DNA from 3 places in the Mesorhizobium sp. M1295 genome. Region 3 is predicted to be linked to each of the others. Evidence: predicted binding sites of a transcription regulator. Region 3 holds the regulator's gene; each other region holds the start of a gene.

Region 1 (4,620 bases), on a different contig from region 3:
CCGTCGCCGTCAGGGAAGCGCTTGCCCGCGCCGGCGTCGACGGCAAGGAGGTGGACGAGGTCATTCTCGGCCAGATCCTGACCGCGGCTCAAGGGCAGAACCCGGCGCGGCAGGCGGCCATGGCCGCCGGCGTGCCGCAGGAGGCGACCTCCTGGGGCCTGAACCAGCTCTGCGGCTCCGGCCTGCGCGCCATCGCGCTCGGCATGCAGCAGATCGCCCAGGGCGATGCAAAAATCATCGTTGCCGGCGGCCAGGAATCGATGTCGATGGCTCCGCATGCGCAGCATCTGCGCGGTGGCGTCAAGATGGGCGATTTCAAGCTGATCGACACCATGATCAAGGACGGCCTGACCGATGCCTTCTATGGTTATCATATGGGCAACACGGCGGAGAACGTCGCCCGCCAGTTCCAAATCACCCGCGACGACCAGGACCAGTTCGCACTGGCTTCCCAGAACAAGGCCGAGGCTGCGCAGAAAGGCGGAAAATTCAACGACGAGATCGTTGCCTTCACAGTCAAGGGCAGGAAGGGCGACACGATAGTCGACCAGGACGAGTACATCCGCCATGGCGCGACGATCGACGCCATGACCAAGCTCAAGCCCGCCTTCGACAAAGACGGCACGGTGACAGCAGCCAATGCTTCCGGCATCAATGACGGCGCCGCCGCCGTGGTGCTGATGACCGAAGCGGAAGCCGCAAGGCGCGGCATCACGCCGCTGGTGCGTATCGTTTCCTGGGCGACCGCCGGCGTTGACCCGCAGATCATGGGGACGGGACCGATCCCCTCCTCGCGCAAGGCGCTGGCCAAGGCCGGCTGGTCGGTCGGCGACCTCGATCTGGTCGAAGCCAACGAGGCCTTCGCCGCGCAGGCCTGCGCCGTCAACAAGGACATGGGCTGGGACCCGTCCATCGTCAACGTCAATGGCGGCGCCATCGCCATCGGCCATCCGGTCGGCGCCTCGGGCGCCCGCATCTTCAACACGCTGGTCTACGAAATGCGTCGCAGAAGTGCCAAGAAAGGTCTTGCCACGCTGTGCATCGGCGGCGGCATGGGCGTTGCCATGTGCGTGGAAGCATTGTGATGAGATAAGCGATACGAATAGGATACTGGCGCAAAGCGAGTAGGGAATAGAGGGCAAACCTACCGCTTCAACGCTCAGTCATCTGCATTTCCCGGGAGGACACATGACAAAGGTTGCAATCGTCACAGGCGGGTCGCGCGGCATCGGCGCGGCGATATCGGTCGCCTTGAAAAGCGCCGGCTATTCGGTTGCCGCAAACTACGCCGGCAATGAGGAAGCGGCAGCAAAGTTCAAGGCAGCGACCGGCATCCCGGTCTACAAATGGTCGGTTGCCGACTACGAGGCCTGCGCTGCCGGCATCAAACAGGTAGAGGCCGATCTCGGTCCCGTATCGGTGCTGGTCAACAATGCAGGCATCACGCGCGACGCGATGTTCCACAAGATGACGCGCGAGCAATGGAAAGAGGTCCTCGACACCAACCTTTCCGGCGTCTTCAACATGACGCATCCGTTGTGGGGCGGCATGCGCGACCGCAAATTCGGCCGCGTCATCACCATCTCCTCGATCAATGGCCAGAAAGGGCAGGTCGGCCAGGTCAATTATTCGGCCTCGAAGGCCGGCGATATCGGCTTCACCAAGGCGTTGGCCCAGGAAGGCGCGCGCGCCGGCATCACCGTCAACGTCATCTGCCCCGGCTACATCGCCACCGAGATGGTCAAAGCGATGGACGGGAAGGTGCTCAACGAGCGTGTCCTTCCGCAGATCCCGGTCGGCCGTCTCGGCGAGCCGGAGGAGATCGCGCGCTGCGTCGTCTTCCTCGCTTCCGACGATGCCGGGTTCATCACCGGCTCGACCATATCAGCCAATGGCGGGCAGTACATCGCCTGACCGTTTATCTTTACGTTGAGATAGATACGCGCTTGGACGAACGGGCCTGCAAAACGGCCCGTTTCTATAGCGGTCTTCCCGTTGCAAGATCTCGATTCAGCACGCTGCCCCAATCCGGCACGCAAAGGTTAACGGCCGCTGCGCAGCCTGTGCAAAAACTGCCCGGCAGCCTGTGGATTCTCGGTGGAAAAGCTGTTCACAACACAACATGTTGCGGTGAACAAACCAAGAAACTTTGCCTATCGCTGATTCGTCGCCGATTCGTTCCGGCTTTGAGCGGAACGTTAACGGCGAGAGCCGAAAACACCCTCGAAATGATTAAAGCGCATTAGGAAACATCAATAATTTCATAATGTTGGGCGAAGCAGATTGGCCGGCCACGATCATTCACCGGCAAAGGTTAACGGTGGTGCTCGTTTGAATGCCGCCTGCATGAATCGGGCCAGTTTCTGTGATTCAGCATGTGGTGAGACTCGCCGGCAGAAATCCCAGATGTAGCCGTGAACAAAACCTGAATCAGCGCGAGTCAGTGATTCGTCGCTGATTCGTTCCAGACTCGTTCCAACTGTTAATCGGGAACAGATTTCTGGCTTCGAACCGACCAATCAGCCTGCCCTCGGCACATTCCGCTTTCGCTTCGCGTCCGAAATCCCTATGTGTCGCCTGTCATACGCGGCCAATATGGGCGCGCTCCCGACAATGCGAGGCAGAGAGCCTTATTTCCAGGCCGATGAACATCCATCCGAAACACACTGAACCGCTGATCCTGTCGGGTCGAGACGTGACGGCCGTGCTCGGCCCGACCAATACCGGCAAGACCCATCTCGCCATCGAACGCATGGTGGCGCATGAGAGCGGCGTCATCGGCCTACCGCTCAGGCTGCTTGCCCGCGAGGTCTATACGCGCGTCTGCGAGAAGGTCGGCGCCCATAAGGTTGCGCTCATCACCGGCGAGGAAAAGATCCAGCCGGCGGGCGCGAAATACTCGGTCTGCACGGTGGAAGCGATGCCGCGCGAGACCGACGCCGCCTTCGTTGCCATCGACGAGGTCCAACTCGCTGGCGATCTCGAACGCGGCCACATCTTCACCGATCGCATCCTGCATCTGCGCGGCCGCCAGGAGACGCTGCTGCTGGGTGCGGCCACCATGCACGGCATTCTGCAGCGCCTGCTGCGGGGCGTGTCGGTGGTGACCCGGCCACGGCTGTCGCATCTTGCCTATGCCGGCTCGAAGAAGCTGACCCGCCTGCCGCGGCGCACCGCGATCGTCGCCTTCTCGGCCGACGAGGTCTATGCCATCGCCGAGCTGATCCGCCGCCAGCAGGGCGGTGCCGCCGTCGTGCTCGGCGCGCTCAGCCCGCGCACCCGCAACGCCCAGGTGGCGCTGTTCCAGTCGGGCGATGTCGACTACCTCGTCGCCACCGACGCCATCGGCATGGGCCTCAACCTCGACCTCGACCACGTCGCTTTCGCCCAGAATCGCAAATTCGACGGCTACCAGTACCGCAACCTGACCGCGGCCGAGCTCGGCCAGATTGCCGGCCGTGCCGGCCGGCATCTGCGCGACGGCACCTTCGGCGTCACCGGCCAGGTCGATCCGCTGGATGAGGAATTGGTCAAGAAGATCGAGGCGCATGATTTCGATCCGGTGAAAGTGCTGCAGTGGCGTACCGCGCATTTCGATTTCGCCAACCTCGATGCGCTGAAGCGCTCGATCGAGACCAACGCCCCGGTCGAAGGCCTGACGCGCGCACTGCCGGCCGTGGACGCGCAGGCGCTCGAGCATCTGTCGCGCGACGAGGACATCCGGGCACTCACCACCGACGCCAGGCGGGTGGCGCTGCTGTGGGAAGCCTGCGCGCTGCCCGACTACAGGAAGATCGCGCCGGCCCAGCACGCCGACTTGATCGCCTCCATCTACATGGACCTTGCCAGGCACGGCCATGTCGACGAGAACTACATGGCCGAGCAGGTGCGCCGGGCCGACACCACTGAAGGCGATATCGACACGCTATCGCACAGGATTGCCCAGATCCGCACATGGACCTTCGTTTCCAACCGGCCCGGCTGGCTGGCCGATCGGGCACACTGGCAGGAAAAGACGCGCGAAATCGAAGACAGACTGTCGGATGCGCTGCATGAGCGGTTGACGAAACGTTTTGTAGACCGCAGGACTTCCGTCCTCATGCGGCGCCTTAGAGAAAACACGATGCCTGAAGCCGAAATCAGCCCAACCGGAACCGTCCTCGTCGAAGGCCATCACGTCGGCGAGTTGCAGGGTTTCCGCTTCACCGCCGACCAGAGCGCCGGCGGCGAGGACGCCAAGGCGGTGCGGGCGGCGGCGCAGAAGGCGCTTGCCGCCGAGTTCGAGGCGCGTGCCGAACGCTTCGGCGCCTCGGCCAATGGCGACATCGCGCTGGGTTCGGATGGCACGCTGCGCTGGATCGGCGCGCCGATCGGCACGCTGGTCGCTGGCGAAGACGCTTTGAAGCCGCGTCTCGTTCTGCTCGCCGACGAGCAACTCACCGGCCCGGCCCGCGACAAGGTTGCGGCGCGCGCCGAGCGCTTCGTCAATTTCCAGATCGAATCCCTGCTGAAGCCGCTGGTCGATCTCAAGAATGCCGAGCAGATCACCGGCATCGGCCGCGGCATCGCTTTCCAGCTCGTCGAGCATTTCGGCCTCATCAACCGTCGCGACATCGCCGA
Region 2 (4,620 bases), on a different contig from region 3:
TCCTGATGGCGCCGGTGCTGATCGAGTTCGCCGAAACCGGGCTTGTGCCGCGCATGCCGACCTGGGTGCTGTCGGTCGGGCTGCTGCTGCTGTCGATGCTGGCGGCGGTGACCGGGGTAATCCTCGATTCGGTGTCGCGCGGCCGGGCCGAGCAGAAGCGCATCTTCTATCTGTCGATGCCTTCCGGTCGCGTCGAACGTGAACGTGCAAGCGCCCTCGCGACTTTGAAGGCCGGACCGGGCAAGACCCCGCGCGCGGCCTAGAGCCTGAATGGGACGCCTCGCCCGCTTCATTTTCGCCGGCGGCATCGGCTTCGTCGCCGACGCGGCGGCGCTTTGGCTGGTGCTGGCGATAACACCGCTCGGACCATTCGCGGCTCGCATCATTTCGATCGGTTTTGCCCTGTCCGTCACCTGGTTGATCAACCGCCATCTGACGTTTTCGCCTTCCAGCCGCGGCATCGCGCAGGAGGGCGCACGCTATGGCGGCGTCGGCATTGCCACCAGCGTCGTCAATTATCTCGTCTATTGCGCCACGCTGTTCGCGCTGCCGATGGTGTCGCCGCTCATCGCCCTTGCGGTCGCCTCGCTGATTGCCATGGCGCTGTCCTTCCTCGGCTATTCCAAGCTGGTCTTCGATCGCTGACGGCGCATCGCATTGGGATCTGCGCCAAACGAAGCGCAGCCTCATCATGACCTTGGCCGATTGGCAGAAGCCGCCGATTTCCTTATATCGCTGTCGTCGATGCATCGGCGCGAAAATCGGAATCGATTTTCGGACAGCACGATGCATGGATTCAAAAGTGTTGGAGCGTACTTTGTGCATCCAAGTGGATCGCTCCAAGTGCGCCGGAGAGCCGCAATGCCCCTGAAAGTCGCCGTCCAGATGGACCACATCTCCACCGTGTCGATTGCCGGCGACACGTCGTTTGCGCTGTCGCTGGAAGCGCAGCGGCGCGGCCACCAACTGTTCCACTACACGCCCGACCGGCTGTCGCTGCGCGACGGCAAGGTGTTTGCCCGCATCGAGGCGATGCAGGTCCGCGACGAGAAGGGCAATCATTATTCGCTGGGCGAGAAGGTGCGCACCGACCTTTCGGAAATGGACGTCATCCTTTTGCGGCAGGATCCGCCGTTCGACATGAACTACATCACCACCACGCATATCCTCGAGTGCATCCATCCGAAGACGCTGGTGGTCAACGATCCGGCCTGGGTGCGCAACAGCCCGGAAAAGATCTTCGTCACCGAATTTCCCGACCTGATGCCGGACACGCTGATCACCAAGGACCCGCTCGAGGTCGCAGCCTTCCGCAAGGAGTTCGGCGATATCATCGTCAAGCCGCTCTACGGCAATGGCGGCGCCGGCATCTTCCATCTGCATGAGGCCGACCGCAACCTAGCCTCGCTGCTCGAAATGTTCGGCCAGATGTTCCGCGAACCGTACATCGTGCAGCGCTACCTGAAGGAGGTGCGCGCCGGCGACAAACGCATCATCCTGATTGACGGCGAGCCGGTCGGCGCCATCAACCGCGTGCCGGCCGAGCACGATTCGCGCTCCAACATGCATGTCGGCGGCCGTGCCGAAAAGACCGAGCTGACGGAGCGCGAACGCGAGATCTGTGCCCGCATCGGCCCCTCGCTGAAGGAGCGCGGCTTCATCCTCGTCGGCATCGACGTCATCGGCGACTACATGACCGAGATCAACGTGACCTCACCGACCGGCATACGCGAAGTGCAGCGCTTCGGCGGCGCCGACATCGCCAGCCTGTTCTGGGATGCCGTGGAGGAGAAGCGCACCTAGCCTCGCTTCGCGAGCGGCCGCGTTGCAAACCATTGCAGCCGTTGCGCTCAGCTGTTCCCCAAATGTTCTTGCCTTCGCCGGAAATCTGTGGTTGTCTCGGGTGACGCCGTTCGCGGCATGATCGCAAAGGCTTGGGGCAAAGCCTGCATCCGGGGTGAAGACATGGTGGCGCGGGTTCGCACGGTTGCTTTCCAGGGCATCGAGGCCGTGCCGGTCGACGTGCAGGTGATGATCGCGCCGGGCAAGGTCAACATGCACATCGTCGGCCTGGCCGACAAGGCGGTGGCCGAAAGCCGCGAGCGGGTGCAGGCGGCGCTGCATGCATCCGGCCTGTCGATGCCATCGAAGAAGGTCACCGTCAATCTGGCGCCGGCCGACCTGCCCAAGGAGGGCAGCCATTACGATCTGCCGATCGCGCTCGGTTTGATGGCGGCACTGGGCGCCATTCCGGGCGACATGCTGGCCGGCTATGTCGTGCTTGGCGAATTGTCGCTCGACGGCACTATTGCCGCGGTGGCCGGCGCGCTGCCGGCGGCGATCGGCGCCAATGCCGAAGGCAAGGGCCTGATCTGCCCGTTCGCCTGTGGCCCGGAAGCCGCCTGGGCCGGCAAGGATTTCGACATATTGGCGCCGCGCAGCCTGATTGCCATCGCCAATCATTTTCGCGGCACGCAGGTTCTGTCGCGGCCGGAAGCCGGCATCCATACTTCGGCGCGCGACTTGCCCGACCTTGCCGACATCAAGGGCCAGGAGACCGCCAAGCGGGCGCTGGAGGTGGCGGCCGCCGGCGGTCACAACCTCTTGATGGTCGGGCCGCCGGGGTCGGGAAAATCGATGCTGGCGCAGCGGCTGCCGTCGATCCTGCCGCCGCTGGCGCCGAGGGAATTGCTCGAAGTCTCGATGATCGCCTCGGTGGCCGGCGAGCTCGGCGAAGGCAAACTCACCGACCGGAGGCCGTTCCGGGCACCACACCATTCGGCCTCGATGGCGGCGATGGTCGGTGGCGGCCTGCGCGTGCGGCCGGGCGAGGCCTCGCTTGCCCATCACGGCGTGCTGTTCCTCGACGAGTTTCCCGAATTCTCGCCGCAGGCGCTCGATGCGCTGCGCCAGCCGCTGGAGACCGGCGACTGCATGATCGCGCGCGCCAATCATCGCGTCACCTATCCGGCGCGTATCCAACTGGTCGCGGCGATGAACCCGTGCCGCTGCGGCATGGCCGGCGAGCCGGGCTATCGATGCCTACGCGGCGACCGCTGCCGCACCGACTACCAGGCGCGCATTTCCGGCCCGCTGCTCGATCGCATCGATCTCAGGATCGAGGTGCCGGCGGTCTCGGCCAGCGATTTGATCCGGCCGGACCGGGCGGAGAAGAGTGCAGCCGTGGCACTTCGCGTGGCGCGGGCGCGGACGATCCAGCGTGAGCGTTTCGAACGGCTCGGCGCGACCTCCGCCACCACCAACGCGCATTGCTCGCCGTCGGTCATCGAGGAGATCGCCATGCCCGATGCCGCCGGCCTGTCGCTGCTGAGGGACGCCAGCGAAAAGCTCGGCTTTTCCGCCCGCGCCTATCATCGGGTGCTGAAGGTGGCGCGGACGCTAGCCGATCTCGAGGCCAGCGAGACGGTCGGCCGCGTCCATCTGGCCGAAGCAATTTCCTACCGCATGAGCTCGGAGCGGATGGCGCAGGCGGCGTAGTGCTTCTGCTGCTCGCTGGAAGTACGGTTGCGGGTTCGCGCCCGATGATCGCATATGTTACGGTCATGCACCTAACCGGGGCTGAGGCGGGGATGATTTCTGTTTCGCCGGCACGCAGTGCCGAAGACTTCGAGACCATGGCCGGGCTTTGCCGCAAGCTTGCACAATGGGATGTCGACGCCGTGCAGCCTTACGGCGTCTCGGAGGAGGACGTGAGGACCATCTTCCACCCCGAAAGGAGCGGCAGTTCGCTGGCAGCGAAGTTCGGCGCGCCAGATGCCATGGCGTTTATCGCGCGATCGGAGAACCTACCGGCGGGCTGCCTCGCCTTTGACCAGTTCGACGACCATACGGCGGAGATTCACAAGTTTTTTGTCGACGCGTCGTTTCGCGGAAAAGGAATCGGCCGTGCGCTGATGGGGGCCGCGCTGGCGGAGATCCGGAAAGGCCGAATCCGGACGGTATTGATCCACACGACGTTCTACATGAAAAACGCCATTGCCGTGTATGAGTCGTTCGGCTTCAGGCCCTGCCCGCCCTTCCGTGAAACCCCGGAGCCGGTCAGACATACCGATATTTTCATGTCGTGCTCGATCTCGCCCGCGTGAGGTTAGAGGCAGCCGCGGTGTGGAGGACGCGGCGTCCCTCGACTTGCCCTATTTTTGGAAATCGAACCTAGGCCCCGATGATCCTCTTCCTGAGGCGCATCGTCAGAATGGGCGTTGGCGCACTTCATGCAGGACCCCTCCCGGCCCTTCGGGTCACCCTGCCCTCAAGGGGAGGGGGACGCCGGCTCCCGCGCCTTCGCTTCAGGCGCCTTGCTTCGCCTTCAGTTCCAGCCGCCGCGCGTGAAGGACCGGCTCGGTGTAGCCGTTGGGCTGGATGCGGCCTTTGAAGACGAGGTCGCAGGCGGCGAGGAAGGCGATGGACTTGTCGAAATCCGGTGCCATCGACCGGTAGAGCGGATCGCCTTGGTTCTGGCGGTCGACAATCGCCGCCATGCGCTTCATCGTTTCCATGACCTGCTCGGGCGTGCAGACGCCGTGGTGCAGCCAGTTGGCGATGTGCTGCGAGGAAATGCGCAGCGTGGCACGGTCCTCCATCAGGCCGACGTCGTTTATA
Region 3 (4,620 bases):
TGCTACGCGGCACCTTTGCGTTGTTTCCCGATTTCTCATCGCGACGGCCGGTCAAGAAATATGCCGCGGCCGCCGCGCTTTTTTCGATTGCGGCCTACCTCGTCTTTTCCGGCATTGTGGTGGCGGCCGAACGCAGCTTCATCATGCTGGCGGTGATGCTTATCGCCGTGCTGTTCGACCGGGCCGCGCTCACCATGCGCAACCTGGCGATCTCGGCCATCGCGGTCATTCTGGTGTCGCCGCACGAGGTGGTCGGTCCGAGCTTCCAGATGTCCTTCGCCGCGACGGCGGCCCTTGTCGGCGCCTATGCAGGCTGGTCCGATTACCGCGCCGGCGGGGCCACCACGCCGCCGCCCCGGCGGTCGCCGCTACGCTTTGCCACTAGAAAGGTACTGCTGGGCATGGGCGGCCTGGCGATGACCTCGATCATTGCAGGGAGCGCCACGGCGCTTTTCGCCATATGGCATTTCCAGCGCGTGGCGCCGCTCAGCCTGTTCGCCAATCTGGCCATCATGCCTATCATCTCACTGGTCGTCATGCCCTTCGCCGTCCTCAGTGCGCTGGCGATGCCGTTCGGCGCGGATGGGCCTTTCCTCTACGTGATGGGCAAGGGGCTGACGGCGATGATCGCCCTGTCCGGGTGGATCTCCGAGCGCTCGCCGATCGATGCGGTCGGGCTGATTTCGCTGAGATCTGTCCTTTTGGTGACGATCGCTCTCGTCATTGCCAGCATGGCGACGACCTGGTTGCGGCTCGTGGCCCTTCCTTTTGCGCTCGCCGGCTTGCTAACGACAACGCAGACGCGCGTACCCGATGTATTGATCTCGGAGGACGCACGGCTCGTCGCGCTGCCGATCGGCAGCGGTGAACTCGCGGTCAACCGGGCACGCCCGAATGAGTTCACCATCGACAACTGGAAACGCGCGCTCACATCAGAGGCTATCGTCGCGCCGGAAACACCTGGAAAGAACGATCCGCAATTCGACATTGCCGATCCGGCCGACTTACCGCCGGGCATGCCGTTCATTTGCACGGACGGTCTCTGCCTTGCCAGGCATCCATCCGGCGCGATCATCGCGCTAGCCAATGACCGCGATACTGCACGGCCAGCCTGCGCCTTTGCCAGCTTGATCGTCATCGACGACGCCACCGCCCATAATCCCTGCTACTACGACCGGCTGGTCCTCGTCGTCACCAAACGGCAACTGGCGCGCGCGGGAAGTGCGGCCGTCTATTTCGATCCACAAGCGGCAACACGCGCCGAAATCCGCTTCGCCGTCGAAAAATCATACCGGCCCTGGCACGTGCAGCGGAAATTTTCCCGCGCGGCGCGGGGCATGCCGCCATACCGCAGAGCCGACAAGCCAAAAGCCGGCGCCAAGGGCGCAGCTCAGTAGCGGCGAATCAGCCCAACGAGCTTGCCCTGCACCTTGACCCTGTCTGGTCCGAAGATGCGCGTCTCGTAGGCCGGATTGGCGGCTTCCAGGGCGATCGAGGCGCCCTTGCGGCGGAACCGCTTCAGCGTCGCTTCTTCCTCGTCGACCAGTGCCACCACGATCTCACCGGGGCTCGCCGTATCGGCATTGCGGATGATCACCGTGTCGCCGTCGAAAATGCCAGCCTCGATCATCGAATCGCCTTTGACCTCCAGCGCATAATGCTCGCCGCCCATGATCATGTCCGGCGGCACCGAGATCGAATGCGTCTGGTGCTGGATGGCATCGATCGGCACACCGGCGGCGATGCGGCCCATCACCGGGATCGACACGGCGGCGACGACATCGTCGTCATTGCCGGCTGCAGGCATGCGCGACGATGTCGGCTTGCCCTGCCGAGGACCTTGCCCAAGACTGCCCTGGATGACGCTCGGCGAGAACTTGCGTGCCGCATTTAGGCCGGGGGCGATCGAATCGGGCAGGCGCAGCACCTCCAGTGCACGGGCCCGGTTGGGCAAACGGCGAATGAAGCCGCGCTCCTCCAGCGCCGTAATCAGCCGGTGGATTCCCGATTTGGAAGCCAGGTCGAGCGCTTCCTTCATCTCGTCGAAGGAGGGCGGGATACCGCTTTCCTTCAGCCTTTCGTGGATGAACATAAGCAGTTCGTGTTGTTTGCGTGTCAGCATAGCGACCCCCAACAGAATCAGAAAAACAAACCCAGAACAAACACTATCTGTTCCAGTTGTGTTCCGCAACTGTTTAAAGTTTAATGAATGTGTTAGGGCTCGGGAAACGATACCACTCACCAAACCGGAACGCTGCATTTTCACCGCCGCGGGCGTCATCGCCTTGATTCTGCTTTCGTTTGCGGCCTCTGGGTTCCCAGAAGGCGGCACTGGTATCGGCCGTCAGCCGGCAAAGGGCACGGAATTGAAGCCGTATCGACTGTGCGGTTTGGTCAATGCACCGTGAACGAAACGAACTCAAAACGCCAACCTTGGGTTGGCTTGGCTCCTGGTTTCCACCGCGTGGTCAGGCAACTTGTCGCCGGTGGAGCCTTGCTGCGCGATACCAGGTAATGGAGAACCGCTCGTGACCGATGGATGCCGTCGATGCGTGTCCGGCGTTGCGGTGAATCTTGGGGGAGCAGACAAATCATGACAGGAATTCGCGATCTCGTTGCCATAAGGGCGATGGATGCTGCAGATCCGCTGCGCGCGATGCGCGACCGCTTTGTGCTGCCGCAAGGAGTGATCTATCTCGACGGCAATTCGCTAGGGGCCGCTTCGCGTGCAGCTTTCGATGAATTGAGCAAGGCAGCGACCGAAGAATGGGCGCATGATCTCATCCGCGCCTGGAACACGGCCGGCTGGTTCAACATGCCGCTCGAACTCGGCGACCAGCTCGGGCGCCTGATCGGTGCCGCGGCCGGCCAGACGGTGGTCTGCGACACGACATCGGTCAACATCTACAAGCTGCTGCACGCCGCCATGGCCATGCGGCCGGAGCGGCAGGTCATCGTCGCCGAGGGCGACAGTTTTCCGACAGACCTCTACATGGCTGAGGGTGTGGTTTCGACGCGAAAAGATACGCTGCTGCGCCTCTCGGGGGTCGACGCGCCGAGCATCGAAGAGCTGATCGACGAACGCACCGCCGTGGTGCTGGTCAACCACGTCAACTACAAGTCGGGCGAACTGCGCGACATGCCGGCGCTGACGCGCAGGGCCCAGGAAGCCGGGGCGATGATCGTCTGGGATCTCTGCCACACCGCCGGTGCGATGCCAGTCGAGCTCGACACGGCAAACGCCGATTTTGCCGTTGGCTGCACCTACAAATATCTGAATGGCGGACCGGGCGCGCCTGCCTTCATCTATGCGGCTGAGCGGCATCTTGCCGACATCCAGCAGCCGCTCACCGGCTGGTGGGGCCATGCACGGCCCTTCGCCTTCGAGCCAGGCTATGCGGCCGGCACCGGCATCCGCCGGTTTCTGTGCGGCACCCAGCCGGTCCTGTCGATGCGCACGCTGAAGGGCGCGCTCGACATCTGGAACGATGTCGACATGACGGCGGTGCGCAAGAAGAGCATCGCGCTGGCTGATCTGTTCATCGAGCTCGTCGAGGCAAAGTGCGGCACTTACGGGCTAACGCTCGAAAGCACGCGCGACGGGGAAAAACGCGGCAGCCAGATTTCATTCATGCACGAGCATGGCTACCAGATCATGCGCGCGCTGATCGAACGTGGCGTGATCGGCGATTTTCGCGCGCCATCGACCATGCGCTTCGGCTTCACCCCGCTCTATGTCGGCTATGCCGATGTCTGGCAGGCCGTCGAAGTGCTTGAGGACATCCTGCGCACCGGTGCGTGGAAGGATGCGCGCTTCGCCATCAAGGCGGCTGTCACTTGAGATTGATGCGAGAGCTGGAATCGTGAGGCTGGCGACGACGCGCCGCGCGATGCTCACGCTCGTTGCAAGGCCATATTGCCAGGGGAGGGCGCAGGGTGTTCGAACGTCACATTGCCGATTGGGACAACGCCTATGCCAACGGCGCCAACATAGCCGGCAGCGATCGCTGGCCGGCGGCCTGGGTCGAGCCCGCGCGGGTTTTTCGCGACGTGCTTTCGACCGAGGGCCGGGCGCGGCTCGACATGGCCTATGGCCATGGCCCACGCAACCGGCTCGATCTTTTCCTGCCGGCCACCAAGCCCAAGGGGCTCGTGGTGTTCGTCCATGGCGGCTACTGGATGGCATTCGACAAGAGTTTCTGGTCGCATCTTGCCGCTGGCGCTGTTGATCGCGGCTATGCCGTGGCGATGCCGTCCTACACGCTCTGTCCGCAGATGCGCATTGGCGGCATCGTCAAGGAAGTCGGCGCGGCGATCGGCAAGGCGGCGGGGATGGTCGCAGGGCCGCTGATGCTGACCGGACACTCGGCCGGTGGCCATCTTGTTAGCCGGATGGTTACGACGACGACGCCGCTGGCGCCCGAAATTGTCCGGCGCATTCGCCATGTCGTATCGATCTCGGGTGTGCACGATTTGCGCCCGATCATGCGCACCGGCATGAACGAGACGCTGGCGATCGATGAGGCCGAGGCGCAGGCCGAAAGCCCGGTGCTGCTGCGCCCGATGGACAAGGCCCGCCTGACCTGCTGGGCCGGCGGCGGCGAGCGCGCCGAATTCCTG

What was found. The regulator LexA, encoded in region 3, represses DNA repair genes until DNA is damaged. The targets are predictions, from matches to a motif close to TGTTCNNNNTGTGTTCNG.
Region 1: a site for LexA is predicted at 2,461-2,478, ahead of NKH29_RS04565 (helicase-related protein). Genes of this name have one in related genera too.
Region 2: a site for LexA is predicted at 1,856-1,873, ahead of NKH29_RS10520 (YifB family Mg chelatase-like AAA ATPase). Genes of this name have one in related genera too.

What each region holds. Positions count from the first base shown of each region.
Region 1 is NZ_JAMYLU010000002.1:312,022-316,641, reverse strand. It holds gene NKH29_RS04580 (acetyl-CoA C-acetyltransferase) at 1-1,085, shown strand, start outside; gene phbB (acetoacetyl-CoA reductase) at 1,189-1,914, shown strand; gene NKH29_RS04570 (hypothetical protein) at 1,947-2,246, shown strand; gene NKH29_RS04565 (helicase-related protein) at 2,645-4,620, shown strand, end outside.
Region 2 is NZ_JAMYLU010000005.1:241,062-245,681, reverse strand. It holds gene NKH29_RS10535 (glycosyltransferase) at 1-263, shown strand, start outside; gene NKH29_RS10530 (GtrA family protein) at 271-645, shown strand; gene gshB (glutathione synthase) at 862-1,803, shown strand; gene NKH29_RS10520 (YifB family Mg chelatase-like AAA ATPase) at 1,966-3,498, shown strand; gene NKH29_RS10515 (GNAT family N-acetyltransferase) at 3,498-4,106, shown strand; gene NKH29_RS10510 (malate synthase G) at 4,308-4,620, opposite strand, start outside.
Region 3 is NZ_JAMYLU010000008.1:205,516-210,135, reverse strand. It holds gene NKH29_RS14260 (ComEC/Rec2 family competence protein) at 1-1,397, shown strand, start outside; gene lexA (transcriptional repressor LexA) at 1,391-2,122, opposite strand; gene kynU (kynureninase) at 2,594-3,841, shown strand; gene NKH29_RS14245 (hormone-sensitive lipase) at 3,937-4,620, shown strand, end outside.